DNA from 4 places in the Exiguobacterium sp. CH10 genome. Region 2 is predicted to be linked to each of the others. Evidence: riboswitches for the same ligand, from Rfam matches in the RefSeq annotation. Region 2 holds a riboswitch; each other region holds the start of a gene.

Region 1 (3,209 bases), on a different contig from region 2:
CGAGCTCTTGAAATGTTTTTAAATCGGCTTGAATACCAGCTCCGCCCCCTGAATCAGACCCTGCAATCGTCAATACTTGCGGTCTCATGATGTCGACACCTCGATTCGATTCGTCGGGATTGTATATTGTGTCAATTGATGGAGGGCATTTAAAAAATGAATCGGAAAATCTCCCGGTCCTTCTGCCCGTTCGCTCGCCAACTCCCCGCAATAGGAATATCCCGACACGGCTGTCACCGTCGCCTTGAGCGCATTCTTTTCGACTGCTAGACATGCCCCGACGACCGCACTAAGTAAGCATCCCGTACCGGTCGTCTCAGTCATCCGTTTTGTCCCACCGCGTACTTCCATGACAACACTCCCGTCGCTGACCACGTCTTCTTTTCCAGTTACGGCTACGACGCACCCGTATCGTTTCGCTGCTTCAAGCGCCAATTGTCGCGGTTCGCATGCTCCGTCACCCGCATCGACACCTCGCGCTACCCAATCGACACCTATCAATGTCGCAATTTCTCCTGCATTTCCCCGAATGACCGTGACACGGACGTGACGCAAAATACGCTCGACGACATCCCGGCGGAATGACGTCGCCCCGACTCCAACCGGATCAAGTACAATCGGGCATCCCGCTTCGTTCGCCGCTTGTCCCGCACGAATCATCGTCGCCTCAGTCATCGTGCCGAGTGTCCCGATGTTTAACACGAGCGCATCGCTCACAAAGGTCATCTCTGCCACTTCTTCAATCGCGTCTGCCATGACGGGAGAGGCACCGATGGCGAGCAGTCCATTCGCCGAAAAATTGGCGACGACCGTGTTTGTGATGTTGTGGATCAACGGTTCCTGTTTTCGAATCTCACTCCAAATCTCATGTCTCATTGGTTGACCTCCTGTGACAACGTCCATGATTCGAGCGTCCATGCCATTTCCCAGAATGCGACTTCGTAGTAGCAACTCTTCAAGAAAAGTTTTGTGTAACGCACGCGTTCTTCTTCCGTTGCTTGTCCAGCCAATTCATCCAACCGATCAATCTGCTCTTCCACAAGCTCACGGAACCATTCCGAACCGTACGTCGCAATCCAAGCTGAATAAATCGGATGGTCGGGTCGTTTATCTTTTAAGCGTTCACCGATTTCGTAATACACCCAATAACACGGAAGGATTGACGCCAATACGTCACCGAGAGTCGGTCCTGCCTGTTGCATATGAAGCGCGTACGCGTAAGCGGTCGGTGCCGGTTCAAATGTCGCCAGTTCAACATCCGTCACGTTGAGCATCGTAAAGAACTCACGATGAAGTGAGAGTTCCGCCTCAATCGTGTGTAAGGCATGTGTCAAAAAGCGACTCGATAGTTCCATCGTCGGTGCGAGCGTCGCCCCTTTGGCCTGTACTTTCGAGAATTGATTCAAGTAATACGAATCTTGCATGACGTAATGTCTAAACTTTTTCTCATCGAGCGTTCCTTCTCCGAGTGAACGAACGAACGGATGATGAAAGCTTGCTTCAAACAATCCATCCGCTTCCTGACGTAAGTGATCTGTAAATTTCATAATAACTCCCCCTTATAACAGATAAAAAGACGCCGCCTCCCATAACGGAAGCGGCGTCTCGAACAGTCATATCTAGGTGAAGCCATATGAGTCGTCTCGCCCACTTCCCTACGCTAGCGTGAACTAGATCAGGTTCGAAGGGTCTGGACCTTGTCCATCTCAGCCGCGTGACGCGACTCCCCTAGTGGCAAACATTATGAAATTCAGTCGTCTTCGACCACATTCTATCAATCTTTTCATCAATTGCAAACCTTTTCCGATTCTGTTTTTCATTCTTCGCTTCGGGAATGGATAAATGAACTCATTTACATGAAAAGGATGTGTCCGGATTGAATACGATTTTATTAACCATTGCATTACTCTTCATCAGTTTGAACGTGTTTTGGTTTTTCAAACGTCAAACGTACAAGCAAACAGGATTTGACGGGAGATTGTTCGCTCAGTTGTTCGTTAGCCTATTTGGTGTCATGTTAGGATTCACATTGATTTATTATGCTTTGTCTCGTGATTCAGTCATTCTTGTGACTTCACTCGAATCCATGAATGCCGTTGAACCGACTTGGGAAAACCTCCTGTATTTCAGCGGGGTCACTTTATTATCAATCGGATTTGGTGATTTGTTGCCGATTGGTTTGACCCGATTATTCGCCATCATCGAAGGCGCCATCGGCATTTTGTTACCGAGTGCCTTCTTCATCAAATCGATGTATCAAAAAGACAAGTGAATATGTCCTAGCGCCCCGTGATGAGTAAGAACATATTAAATGCGACGAGACCGAGTGGTAGCATCGCGACCAAAATAATCGGCCATTTTTTTAAGCGAATGCCGACAAAGAGGACAAGACTTCCGACTAGAAGAGCAATAAATGTCGTATATGGATTCATGAAAAAACGCTCCTTTCTCTATAAGGAGCGTTTCCCGGCTCACGGCCTCATTAATCGTTCGAATGTCGAAGTGTTGCACATGCGGCACGGACGCGTCTGGCTTCTTCTTCCCGGAACACGAACTCACCTTGTTCCGCGACACGCTGTGCACAAAAGAAGAAGAGTGATTGCAGGCGATCATGCGTGTCTTCAATCGCGCTCAGCTCAGCCGAGGCATACGTCGCCGTGAGCATCTCCCACAATTCTTCTGGCAAGTGGTCGCGCATCCCGTCGCCCGACTTCCCGAGATTCGCAGAAAAGTCTGTTGCATAGCCGATGTTCCATTCCATCATCTGACGAAGCATATTTCGCATGATGTCGAGATGATCGAGCGCGTATAACACCTGGTGTCGTTTGATTCCTTTGACAACATAGAGTGACACCCACCAAAATTCATTCCAACAAGCCGCATACTCATCAACAGATGGACGTGTCACACGGTATGTGTTGTCTGACGGTGTCACACTTGGATGATGGTCTCGGTCAAACACGATCTGACTGAGCGAATCGGCTTTGAGCATCTCTTCAAGCTGCTCAGTGCTTCGAATCGTCAAATCAATACGGTGTCCGTCTACATATTGCACCAAAAATGCCACATGTCGTTCGGGATCAGACGTTTCAGGTGTCTGCATGATCAAGACTTCTCCAAACATGTCGATCCATGAGCGATCGGTCGCAACCACTTGTACATCTTCCACATAAAAAGTGAGGTCGACATCTTGGTATGGGTCTGGTCGG
Region 2 (3,209 bases):
AACAATTCAGCAATGCCGTCTTTCAATTGTGCTTGTGAAGCCATGCCGACCACACCGAAGCATTCCATCGCCGCACCACCTGCGAGTGTCGCGATGACGTCACTTGTGATGTCAATATTGCCATATGTTGTCTTCATTTCAATTGCCATATGGAGTAGCCTCCTTTATTCGGAATGATTCCTAATGTACATTCTACAATAAGTACCTAGTTATTAAAAGAACCTGCTCCAGAAACTCGGTCAATTAACGCGATAACCTCATTCATTATTCAAATCCTTGAGAGTAATGTCAAGTTTTTTTCTTGTCATGGCATGATTTTCTAGTTGCATCGGGAAAAAAGCCGTGCTAATATAAACGAGTGTCTATTAGGACGAACCCACATAAAAAAGGAGGGGAAACGCATGGCACGTAAATGCTACGTAACAGGTAAATCACCTAAATCAGGTAACAACCGTTCGCACGCACTCAACAAGACAAAACGTACTTGGGGTGTAAACGTACAAAAAGTTCGTATTCTCGTTGACGGTAAACCGAAACGCGTTTGGGTTTCAGCTCGCGCACTTAAATCAGGTCTCGTTGAACGCGTATAATACTTATACACGAACGAATAAATCCCAGCGGCATTCGCCGATGGGATTTTTTTTGCTCATTTTTTGATGATCATGACGAGAACCATCCCTTGATGAACCGTCAATCGGGCAGTCGCTTCGGTCCATTCATTCGAAATGGTCAACGCCTCCCCACTCTTGACTTCATGATGATCGAGTGGATATTTGACACCTTCAATCGAAATCGTTGCCGTCTTCCAGGGCATGAAGGAAAGATAATACCCGTCTCGCTTCATGATGACCTCGTTACCTGTTCTTACGAGATAAACCGTTTGGCCTTCTCCGTGAAGAACCATCTCCGGATAGGCTTCAAGTAGGCCGACGTTCGCAAACGTCATGTCAATGCGTCCGCCTAAGCCACCATATACATCCATCCGTGTCGCCCCGCGTTCTCTCGCAAGCGCTAGTGCAATCTCTAGGTCCGTCACATCTTTTTCCGAGGGATAGCGTAGCGCTTCATCAGGTGGTAGTCCTTCGAACGAATCAAAGTCACCGACCACAACGTCTGGTACGATCTCTTCATCTAATAACCTTTGATATCCGCCATCAACGCCGATGACAAAATCGGCATCACGCGGTAAGTCTGGAATGGGTTCCGGACTCGCCGCGACGATCAATATATTCATTGACGGAGATCCCGTGTCGCCACACGTGTGAAACGTGGTGCTGTCGTGAAGAGGAGCACTAACACGATGGCTGAGATGACGAAGGATGGTGCCATGTACGTAGCATTATAGCCGAGTGAATAGGCGACGACCGGACCTTCTGCATATTCAGCAAAAAAGACAATTCCCGAGATGACGTGTGCCGCGTATCGTAACATCGACCCAAGGAGCGCCCCGAGTACTAAATAAGTGGCAAGCGTCTTCGTCGCGCCTTGACTCGCAGCATGTTTCACACGCCCCGCGAACACTCCGGCCATACCGACAAGGCCATAGGCGACCGTATAATCGAGCAAGAATTGTACGGGCGTGAAAATATAGGCACCGAACAAGAGTTGGAGTGTCCCAACGAGGGCACCTGTCGCGAGACCACCTTTTAGTCCGTGACGGAATGCCATCACAAAGATTGGGAGCATCGCTAAACTGATTGATCCTCCTTGTGGCAAGCGATATGGAATGAGCAAATCGAAAATGAGCCCGAGCGCCGCAAACAATGAAATTTCAATGAGCGCTTGTAATTTGAAACGTGATTTCATCTTTTTTCCTCCTTTATTTGGTTGAACGACAAAAAGCAGCATGACGTAAACGCCATGCTGCTTGGATTCGCAACGTGCATTTTCGCCACATCCCTACGTCCGTGTGAACGGAACAGGTTCAAAGGGTTAGCGTATGCCTCTCAGCCACATGATGTGACACCCCTTGCGACTCTATCTTGTTGTTCTATCGTTGATTATACACGAGATGCGCCACGAATGCTATCGATGGCTGCTTTATAATCTGGTTGATTGTAGATGGCTGATCCCGCAACAAGGACATCAGCGCCTGCGTCGATGCAATGTTTTGCCGTCTCCGCGTTGACACCACCATCGATTTCAATCTCAAAATCAAGCTGACGGTCTTGGCGAAGTTGGCTGAGTGCTGAAATTTTCGGTACGACTGATTCAATGAACGCTTGTCCCCCGAATCCCGGGTTGACGGTCATGAGCAATACCATGTCGACGTCCGCAAGCACGTGCTCAATCGTCGAGAGTGGTGTATGTGGATTCAAGACGACTCCACATTTGGCACCAGCCGCTTTGATTTGTTGCAAGACGCGATGCAAATGGTTCGTCGCTTCCACGTGAACGGTCACGATATCCGCTCCCGCTTTCACGAAGTCTTCAACATAGCGTTCCGGTTGGTCAATCATCAAATGCACATCGAGGATCATATCTGATTTTTTACGCAAGCTCGCGAGGACTGGTAGGCCAATTGAGATGTTCGGCACGAACTGCCCGTCCATGACGTCAAAATGGATATAGTCCGCTCCCGCTTCTTGTACAGCTTTCACTTCCGCCTCCAAATTGGCAAAGTCGGCCGCTAAAATAGATGGTGCAATTTTAATCATCTGTCAATACCTCCGTTTTCGATCGTTTAACTCCTCCATAAAGGTAACATAATTCTCGTACCGTGTTGAAGCGATTTCACCCTTTTCAACGGCTTGTTTGATGGCACATCCCGGTTCATTCAGGTGAGCACATCCGCGGAACTTACAATCGTCATGGCGTTCTACGAACTCAGGAAAACACCATCTGAGTTCGTCCGCCTCAAGTTCTTGCGGAAACTCCAAGCTTGAAAATCCAGGTGTGTCAGCAACAAGCCCATCCGCTAATTGAATCAACGTCACGTGACGCGTCGTGTGCTTCCCTCGACCGAGTGATTTAGAGATTTTCCCTGTCGCCAACTCGAGCTCTGGTGCGACGGCGTTGAGTAACGAACTTTTTCCGACACCGGTCTGACCGGCGAAGACGCTCGTTTTTCCTTCAAAGAGCCCGCGTACTTCATCCACTCCGCGCGCATGCTCTGTCGACGTCTCAATCACCTCATACCCAATGGCACGATAGCGTGCAACCGCCTCCCGGATCGGCTCGACTTCATGTTCATCAAGCAAGTCCATCTT
Region 3 (3,209 bases), on a different contig from region 2:
GGACAGCACGGCCGTCCAGAACAGTGTCAAACACCTGGCCGACGCGTATAAGAAGTTCTTCAAGAAAAAGGGGAATCATCCCCGTTTCAAGTCGAAGCGAAACCCCGTCCAATCCTATACGGCGAACATCCAGGGCAAGTCCCAGCTCCCCGAGGTCTCGATCGTCGGGAATCGACTCAAACTCCCGAAGCTGAAATGGCTGCGTTTCGCCAAATCGAGACAGGTCGAGGGTCGCATCCTGAGCGCCACGATCCGATGCACGGCTTCGGGTAAATATTTCGTCTCCCTTCTCGTAGAGCAGGAGATCAGTGAGCTGCCGAAGACCGGTTCATCGGTCGGCGTCGACGTCGGGCTGAAGAACTTCGCCGTTCTATCGGACGGCACATTGTACAAGAACGACCGTTACTTCCGTACGCTCGAGAAGAAACTGGCACGGGAGCAACGTAAGTTGTCCCGTCGTCAGCGCATCGCCCTGAACAAGAGGGTGAGACTCTCCGAGGCGAAGAACTACCAGAAGCAGAAGCGGAAGGTTGCCCGTATCCACGAGAAGATCGCCAACAGACGCACTGATTTCCTGCACAAGGTGTCGACCGAGATCGTCAAAAACCACGACGTCATCGGCATCGAGACCCTGCAGGTCAAGAACATGCAGAAGGACCGCAAGTTGAGCAAGTCGATCGCCGAGGTCGGCTGGTCGGCGTTCTTTCGCATGCTCGAGTATAAGGCCGGCTGGTACGGCAAGACCGTCGTGAAGGTCGGGAAGACCTTCGCCTCGAGCCAATTGTGTTCGAGTTGCGGCCATCGACACCAAGACGTGAAACATCTTGGTCTGCGTGAATGGACATGCCCGGCTTGCGGGGTCCACCACGACCGTGATGTGAACGCAGGACTGAACCTCAGACAAGAAGCCGAGCGCATGTTGGCTTCTTCAACCGTCGGGACGACGGGGCTAGCCTGATCAGGTTCCGACTGTCAGGTCGGATAACTCAGGAATCCCCCACCTCTAAGCGAAGCGTAGGTGGGGGTAGTTCAAGCGAAGAACGGCTTTGTCGACAGCGACTTAATTGATGAATGGAATGGTGAAGCGATTTGGGTTTATCATACAAAAAACCGACCGTCATGAGTCGGTCGGATTCTCGGATGGACTTGTTTTTTGCGTGACATTCATAGCTGCCAAGAAGAAGGGGATAGCGGCAAAGAGAAACAAGGTAACGAACCAGTTTTGAAGAAAGGGATCGACAAACGTTGGTTCTTCCGGCCAGCTTCCTGTTGAGATTTGGGCGCTCCAACGGGTGTAGAGTGCAATGCGTTCGAGCGTATATAAGAGTCCAGACAAAAACAACAATATACCACCCGCTACAAGTTGATTGAAACGTGACATAAAACTCCTCCTTCATGGATGTTGTCTATAGTTTACCATTTTCATCCAATCGAAAGACTTTTATTTGAGTGCGCTCGGTCGCAACTGTTTGACACGCGACAAGACGAGCCAACCGAGAAGCGCACCCGTCAAACTAGAGGCAAGGAACGCCGGGACAAAGAAAAATGCACCGAACGTCGAACCCATCAACAGTTTTGCGTACGGGACGGCAATCAACGAAGCGATAACCCCAGTTCCGATGATTTCTCCGAGAGCGGCGGCATAGACGCGATTCGTGCGAACGAAGAACATACCAGCAAGAAATGCACCAATCATGCCACCGGGGAACGCGAGAAGTGACCCTGTGCCGGTCATGACGCGAATGAGTCCGGTCACGAATGCGACGAGAACGGCTCCGATTGGCCCGACGGTGACTGCGGCAATCACGTTCACCATATGCTGAATCGGATAAGCGCGGGCGACACCTGTGGGAATCGAGATGAACATTGAGCCAACGACGGCGATGGCGACGAGCATCGCCATCCAAGTGAGTTGTTGAATACGCATGAATAGTCTCCTTTCAAAATAAAAACGCCACGTTTCCAGACGGAAAAATGGCGTGGATATACAGAGGCGTATCCCAAGCCACTTCCCTACGCTGGTATGAGCCAGATCAGGTTCAAAGGGTCCGGCAACATGCCGTCTCAGCCCGAAGGCTCCCCTAGTGGTCGATTATTGACTTGAGTATAGCATAACTAAAATCGGAAGGGGGCCGGAATTACCCCTCATTCTTGGCTAACAGGTCCTCATAGTCCTTCTCGCTCCAAAAGAGCGGTGAGATGGATTCGGGACCTTTTAAAATTTCTCCATCCTGGTCGTATACGATGGCATATCCGTTCTCGACATCGAACACGAACAAGTCGGCAGTGACTTCGGTCACGCCATTGCCGACGATAATCACATCGTCGATTGGTTCCCGCACTAATTCGACACCTGCTTCATCGAGTTCGACGAGAAGGGCTGACGTGTACGCATGGCGGTCATAGACGGATTGAAATTCATCCTGCGTTAGGATGACATCGGTAGGAGGGGCACTCGTTCCGAATTTCCGATTTTCAATCTCTTCGACGTATTGAAGGAAAGACTCCTCTTGCCAAAACAGCGGGGCGACCGACTCAGATCCATTGATTACCGTCCCGTCCTGACTGTCGAATACCGTGGCATAAGTCCCGTCATCGAGTTTGAACGGATAAATATCTGCATATGTGTGCTCAAGCCCGTTTCCGGCAATGATGACGCGTTCAAACGTCTCGCGGAACGGTTTGATGCCTTGTTGCTCGAGCGCAGCGAGGAGCGGTTTCGTTTGTTCATATTGGTCATAGACGTCTTTAAAGTCTTCACGTGTCCATTCTGTGATGGGTTCATCCGGTGATTCGATTGGAATCGGATTGTCTGCCACTGTATCCGTACAACCTGTGAGTAAAAGTGCACTTAATCCGAACATCGCCCATCGTCTCATGATTTCATCCCCTTAACTGACATTTTCCACCATTTTATCATTCATGACGAAAAAGCAGAACCTGTGCACATTCTCACTCGGGGTGAGGGCGTGTTGTGTAGGAATCGAGTGTATTCTTAAAGTGGAGTGTGTCTTCTTCAGAAATCGTTACTCCTGAAGAGGTGCCGTAGCGAACCGCATGATAAACGGACGGATTCATCGGTAAATCGATGCGTTGGAACCACTCTTGCAGTGTCTCATGAGCACGCAATCGCTTGGCTGGTACGAGAGATTGGTTGAATGTAATCAGTGCATCGCGAATCGGGACGTTCGTGAACGCTGTGAGCGTCG
Region 4 (3,209 bases), on a different contig from region 2:
CGTATCCGGGTCTTGAAACACCGTTCCGACCCGCTGATTAATCTCGCCAGGTGCATAGTCGTCGTATGTTCGTCCAAGTAGTTCGAGCCTGCCATCAAGGATTCCGTCACAATTCTCCGGATAGAGACGGTTGAATAGCGCGAGAAGTGTCGACTTCCCGCTCCCACTCGCACCAGATAACATCGTACGACCTTGCCGAACCGATACCGTGACATCCTTAAGAATCGCATCTAAACTTTCTGGGAATCGAAAATGAAGTGACTCTGTCTCAACCATGGACGTTTCCACTTCGTGAAATCGCATAACCGCGAAGTGATCCTGTCTTCAACAATAGGTCACTGAGCAACTTCCCACCGATTCCAGCGATGACCATCCCACTGACGGCTCTCAGCCCGAACATCGTCGCCACATAACCTGGCTCTAACATCGTGAACCCACTCATGAAATATGTATAGACGAAACTCGTGACAGCCGACCCAAATCCGGCCAGCATAAGAACCCATAGCTCATAACGTCTATAGCCCGTCATCGCAAAGACGGCTTCTGCCCCTAAACCTTGTACGATGCCGACCAAGATGATGCGTGGCCCAATGGCATTCCCAATCAACATCTCAATCGTTGCGGCCATCACTTCTGAGATGAATGCCGCCCCCGGTTTACGAATGATGTATGCCGAGATAATCGATACGATAAACCAGATGCCAAAGATCCACTCGTAGGCAATGGGTCCGATCAACCCTGCCCACAAGTTACCGATATGAACGAACAATAAATAGACGACCGCGAAGACAACAGATAATACGGAAACAAGGACGACTTCTTTCAATTTCCACGATTTAAGCATGTCGCCCTCCATGTGACGGACTATTTACGCTGAACGTCACCGTCATGACAACATGTCGGTTCTTTTCACGCGTCCGCTTAAAGGCCGCCTCGTAGTATGAGAACACTGCATCTAAATTCCCGTGGATACCTGATGCATAATGCATCGACTCGTTATAGACACCAGCTTGTTTTGCTTGCTCGATTTCCTCATAGATAAGCTCCATGTAATTGTCAGCACCCATCGGATAGAGTGCGAACTGCGAAGACACATACTGGTCTCTTGATGCACCGTTTGATGGTTCGCTAGGAGTCTCGAGTGCCTCATCTCCCGTCGAATCTCCTGGACAACCGACAGAGAACGTTCCGCTCATCGAGACGTGCTTCCCTTCCTCCGAAGCAAGACTCAACACCGTTCGAGCGACGTCAAACACATGCTCGACTCGTCCACGGATGACCGTCGACACGTCATCCGTATGTCTCCACACACCTGACAGATCCGTTCGTTTTAGTGCACCTTTGATTGTCCCTACAAAATCGTCTGTCATCGGGCTCAGTGTGAATCGAAACCCGACAATCGGACTCGTACCACATGATTCATTCATTCTATTTCCCCCTCTAAATGTGTTTGCATAAAAAAAGCCGCATTCATGAGAATGCAGCAGCAAAATCTATACAAACTTGCATAGAGAAAGTGCCGCACTTCCTCACGCCAGTATTATCTGGATCGAGTTATAAGGGATCGGAGCCATGCTCTCATCTCAGCCGAAGCACCCCTAGTGCAGTCATTGATATGCGGTTACTTATGCAGTCACAGTATAGCGATGTTTCGAAGCTTTGTAAACGGTCAATCTGAATATGTGACGAATTGACCTGTACCCGGGAGCGGGTCATGGAACGTATCCCACGATGTTTCCATCTCCTCATCCGTCAATAAGCAAGCATCAAGTGACCGCTCGACCGTCTCCCGGTCCATTCGTTGACCGATGAGGACCAATTCGTTCTGTCGGTCTCCGTACGGCTCGATGTAGTCTTCGCGCAGTTCCGGTTCGGTTGCAAACATAGCCTCTCGTTCACTCTTCGGAAGTGTCGCTAACCAACGCCCCGCATGTTCGAGCGTTGATGCATACCCAGCCTGTGAAAACAGACAAGCGAGGTCGTTTCGTGTCGCAATCCATAAGAAACCTTTGGCACGAACGATTTCTTTAGGGTAATGTTCCATCCAATTCATCAAACGCTCAGGATGGAATGGTCGACGCCGGCGGTAAACGAACGAACTGATGCCATACTCTTCCGTTTCCGGCGTATGTTCTTCCGACTCGAGCTCTTGAATCCAACCTGCGGCGCGCATCGCTTGGTCAAAATCGAACAACTGGACGTCTAGCAGGTCGTCTAACGCCACATTCGAGTAGGTCGACGTCAACAACCTTGCGCTCGGATTGAGCGTTTTCAGTAAGCCCTTCATCTCCTGCAGTTCTTCTTCAGATACCCTGTCCGCCTTGTTCAATACGATGATGTCCGCAAACTCGACTTGGTCGACGAGAAGGTCGACGACTTCACGTACGTCACCTGTATCGACGGCTTGTTGGCGTTCCATAAGCGATTCACCGGAATTGAAATCTTTGAAGAAGCGGTACGCATCGACGACGGTGACCATCGCATCGATATAGACACGACTCGTCAAATCGATTCCGAGCGCATCGTCGGCATACGAAAACGTCTGCGCAACGGGAATCGGCTCTGAAATCCCAGAAGACTCGATGATGATGCCATCGAGCTCGCGATCTTTCGTTAATTCATAGACAGACGTCAGCAAATCTTCTCGGAGCGTGCAACAGATGCATCCATTCGAGAGCTCGACTAGTTTTTCATTGGTCCGAGAGAATCCTCCTTGCTCAATCAACTTTTCATCGATATTCAGTTCACTCATATCATTCACGATGACCGCATATTTCTTGTGATCTCGGTTATGTAAGATGTGATTAAGCAGCGTCGTCTTGCCGCTACCAAGATACCCCGATAGTACCGTAATTGGAATTCGTTTCATGATATATCCTCCATTTAAATCGTAATTATTACTTTTTATATAATGGAATGGTAACATCTTTTTGTCAACAAAAAAACACGTCCAACGACGTGTTTTTGAACATGTGGGTATTTATTCTTCAAGTGCCCTTCTTTCGGCTTCCGAGCGCGGATAAGCGTTCGCCTGCCATTCAGCCCGATAAATCGAGTCGAGTTGAGTCAATCCGACCTCGTCCTCATCTTTGTCTGAATCGACGCTCGGCACCTCATCCCACTTCGGGTCGAGGTAAGAATGATCTTCTTCACTTGCTCGATTTTCTTGGATCTTTTGAATCCCCATCTTAACTGCTGCAGCAACTGCC

What was found. Region 2 has a riboswitch for thiamine pyrophosphate ahead of thiT (energy-coupled thiamine transporter ThiT). Riboswitches for the same ligand answer to the same signal wherever they lie in the genome.
Region 1: another riboswitch for thiamine pyrophosphate. It lies ahead of tenA (thiaminase II); the one in region 2 lies ahead of thiT (energy-coupled thiamine transporter ThiT).
Region 3: another riboswitch for thiamine pyrophosphate. It lies ahead of thiW (energy coupling factor transporter S component ThiW); the one in region 2 lies ahead of thiT (energy-coupled thiamine transporter ThiT).
Region 4: another riboswitch for thiamine pyrophosphate. It lies ahead of KNP04_RS00680 (Ykof family thiamine-binding protein); the one in region 2 lies ahead of thiT (energy-coupled thiamine transporter ThiT).

Annotation. Positions count from the first base shown of each region.
Region 1 covers NZ_JACSKO010000001.1:1,287,067-1,290,275, forward strand. The annotation lists gene thiD (bifunctional hydroxymethylpyrimidine kinase/phosphomethylpyrimidine kinase) at 1-88, opposite strand, end outside; gene thiM (hydroxyethylthiazole kinase) at 85-876, opposite strand; gene tenA (thiaminase II) at 873-1,547, opposite strand; TPP riboswitch at 1,636-1,740, opposite strand; gene KNP04_RS06455 (ion channel) at 1,868-2,272, shown strand; gene KNP04_RS06460 (hypothetical protein) at 2,280-2,432, opposite strand; gene KNP04_RS06465 (aminoglycoside 6-adenylyltransferase) at 2,483-3,209, opposite strand, start outside.
Region 2 covers NZ_JACSKO010000002.1:452,026-455,234, reverse strand. The annotation lists gene KNP04_RS09115 (Asp23/Gls24 family envelope stress response protein) at 1-149, opposite strand, end outside; gene rpmB (50S ribosomal protein L28) at 402-590, shown strand; gene KNP04_RS09105 (thiamine diphosphokinase) at 647-1,234, opposite strand; gene thiT (energy-coupled thiamine transporter ThiT) at 1,231-1,806, opposite strand; TPP riboswitch at 1,880-1,980, opposite strand; gene rpe (ribulose-phosphate 3-epimerase) at 2,001-2,657, opposite strand; gene rsgA (ribosome small subunit-dependent GTPase A) at 2,661-3,209, opposite strand, start outside.
Region 3 covers NZ_JACSKO010000001.1:1,318,652-1,321,860, reverse strand. The annotation lists gene tnpB (IS200/IS605 family element RNA-guided endonuclease TnpB) at 1-958, shown strand, start outside; gene KNP04_RS06680 (hypothetical protein) at 1,118-1,381, opposite strand; gene thiW (energy coupling factor transporter S component ThiW) at 1,442-1,927, opposite strand; TPP riboswitch at 1,994-2,093, opposite strand; gene KNP04_RS06670 (hypothetical protein) at 2,139-2,879, opposite strand; gene KNP04_RS06665 (hypothetical protein) at 2,953-3,209, opposite strand, start outside.
Region 4 covers NZ_JACSKO010000001.1:127,265-130,473, forward strand. The annotation lists gene KNP04_RS00670 (ABC transporter ATP-binding protein) at 1-276, opposite strand, end outside; gene KNP04_RS00675 (ECF transporter S component) at 269-844, opposite strand; gene KNP04_RS00680 (Ykof family thiamine-binding protein) at 837-1,427, opposite strand; TPP riboswitch at 1,510-1,610, opposite strand; gene KNP04_RS00685 (GTP-binding protein) at 1,670-2,869, opposite strand; gene KNP04_RS00690 (hypothetical protein) at 2,981-3,209, opposite strand, start outside.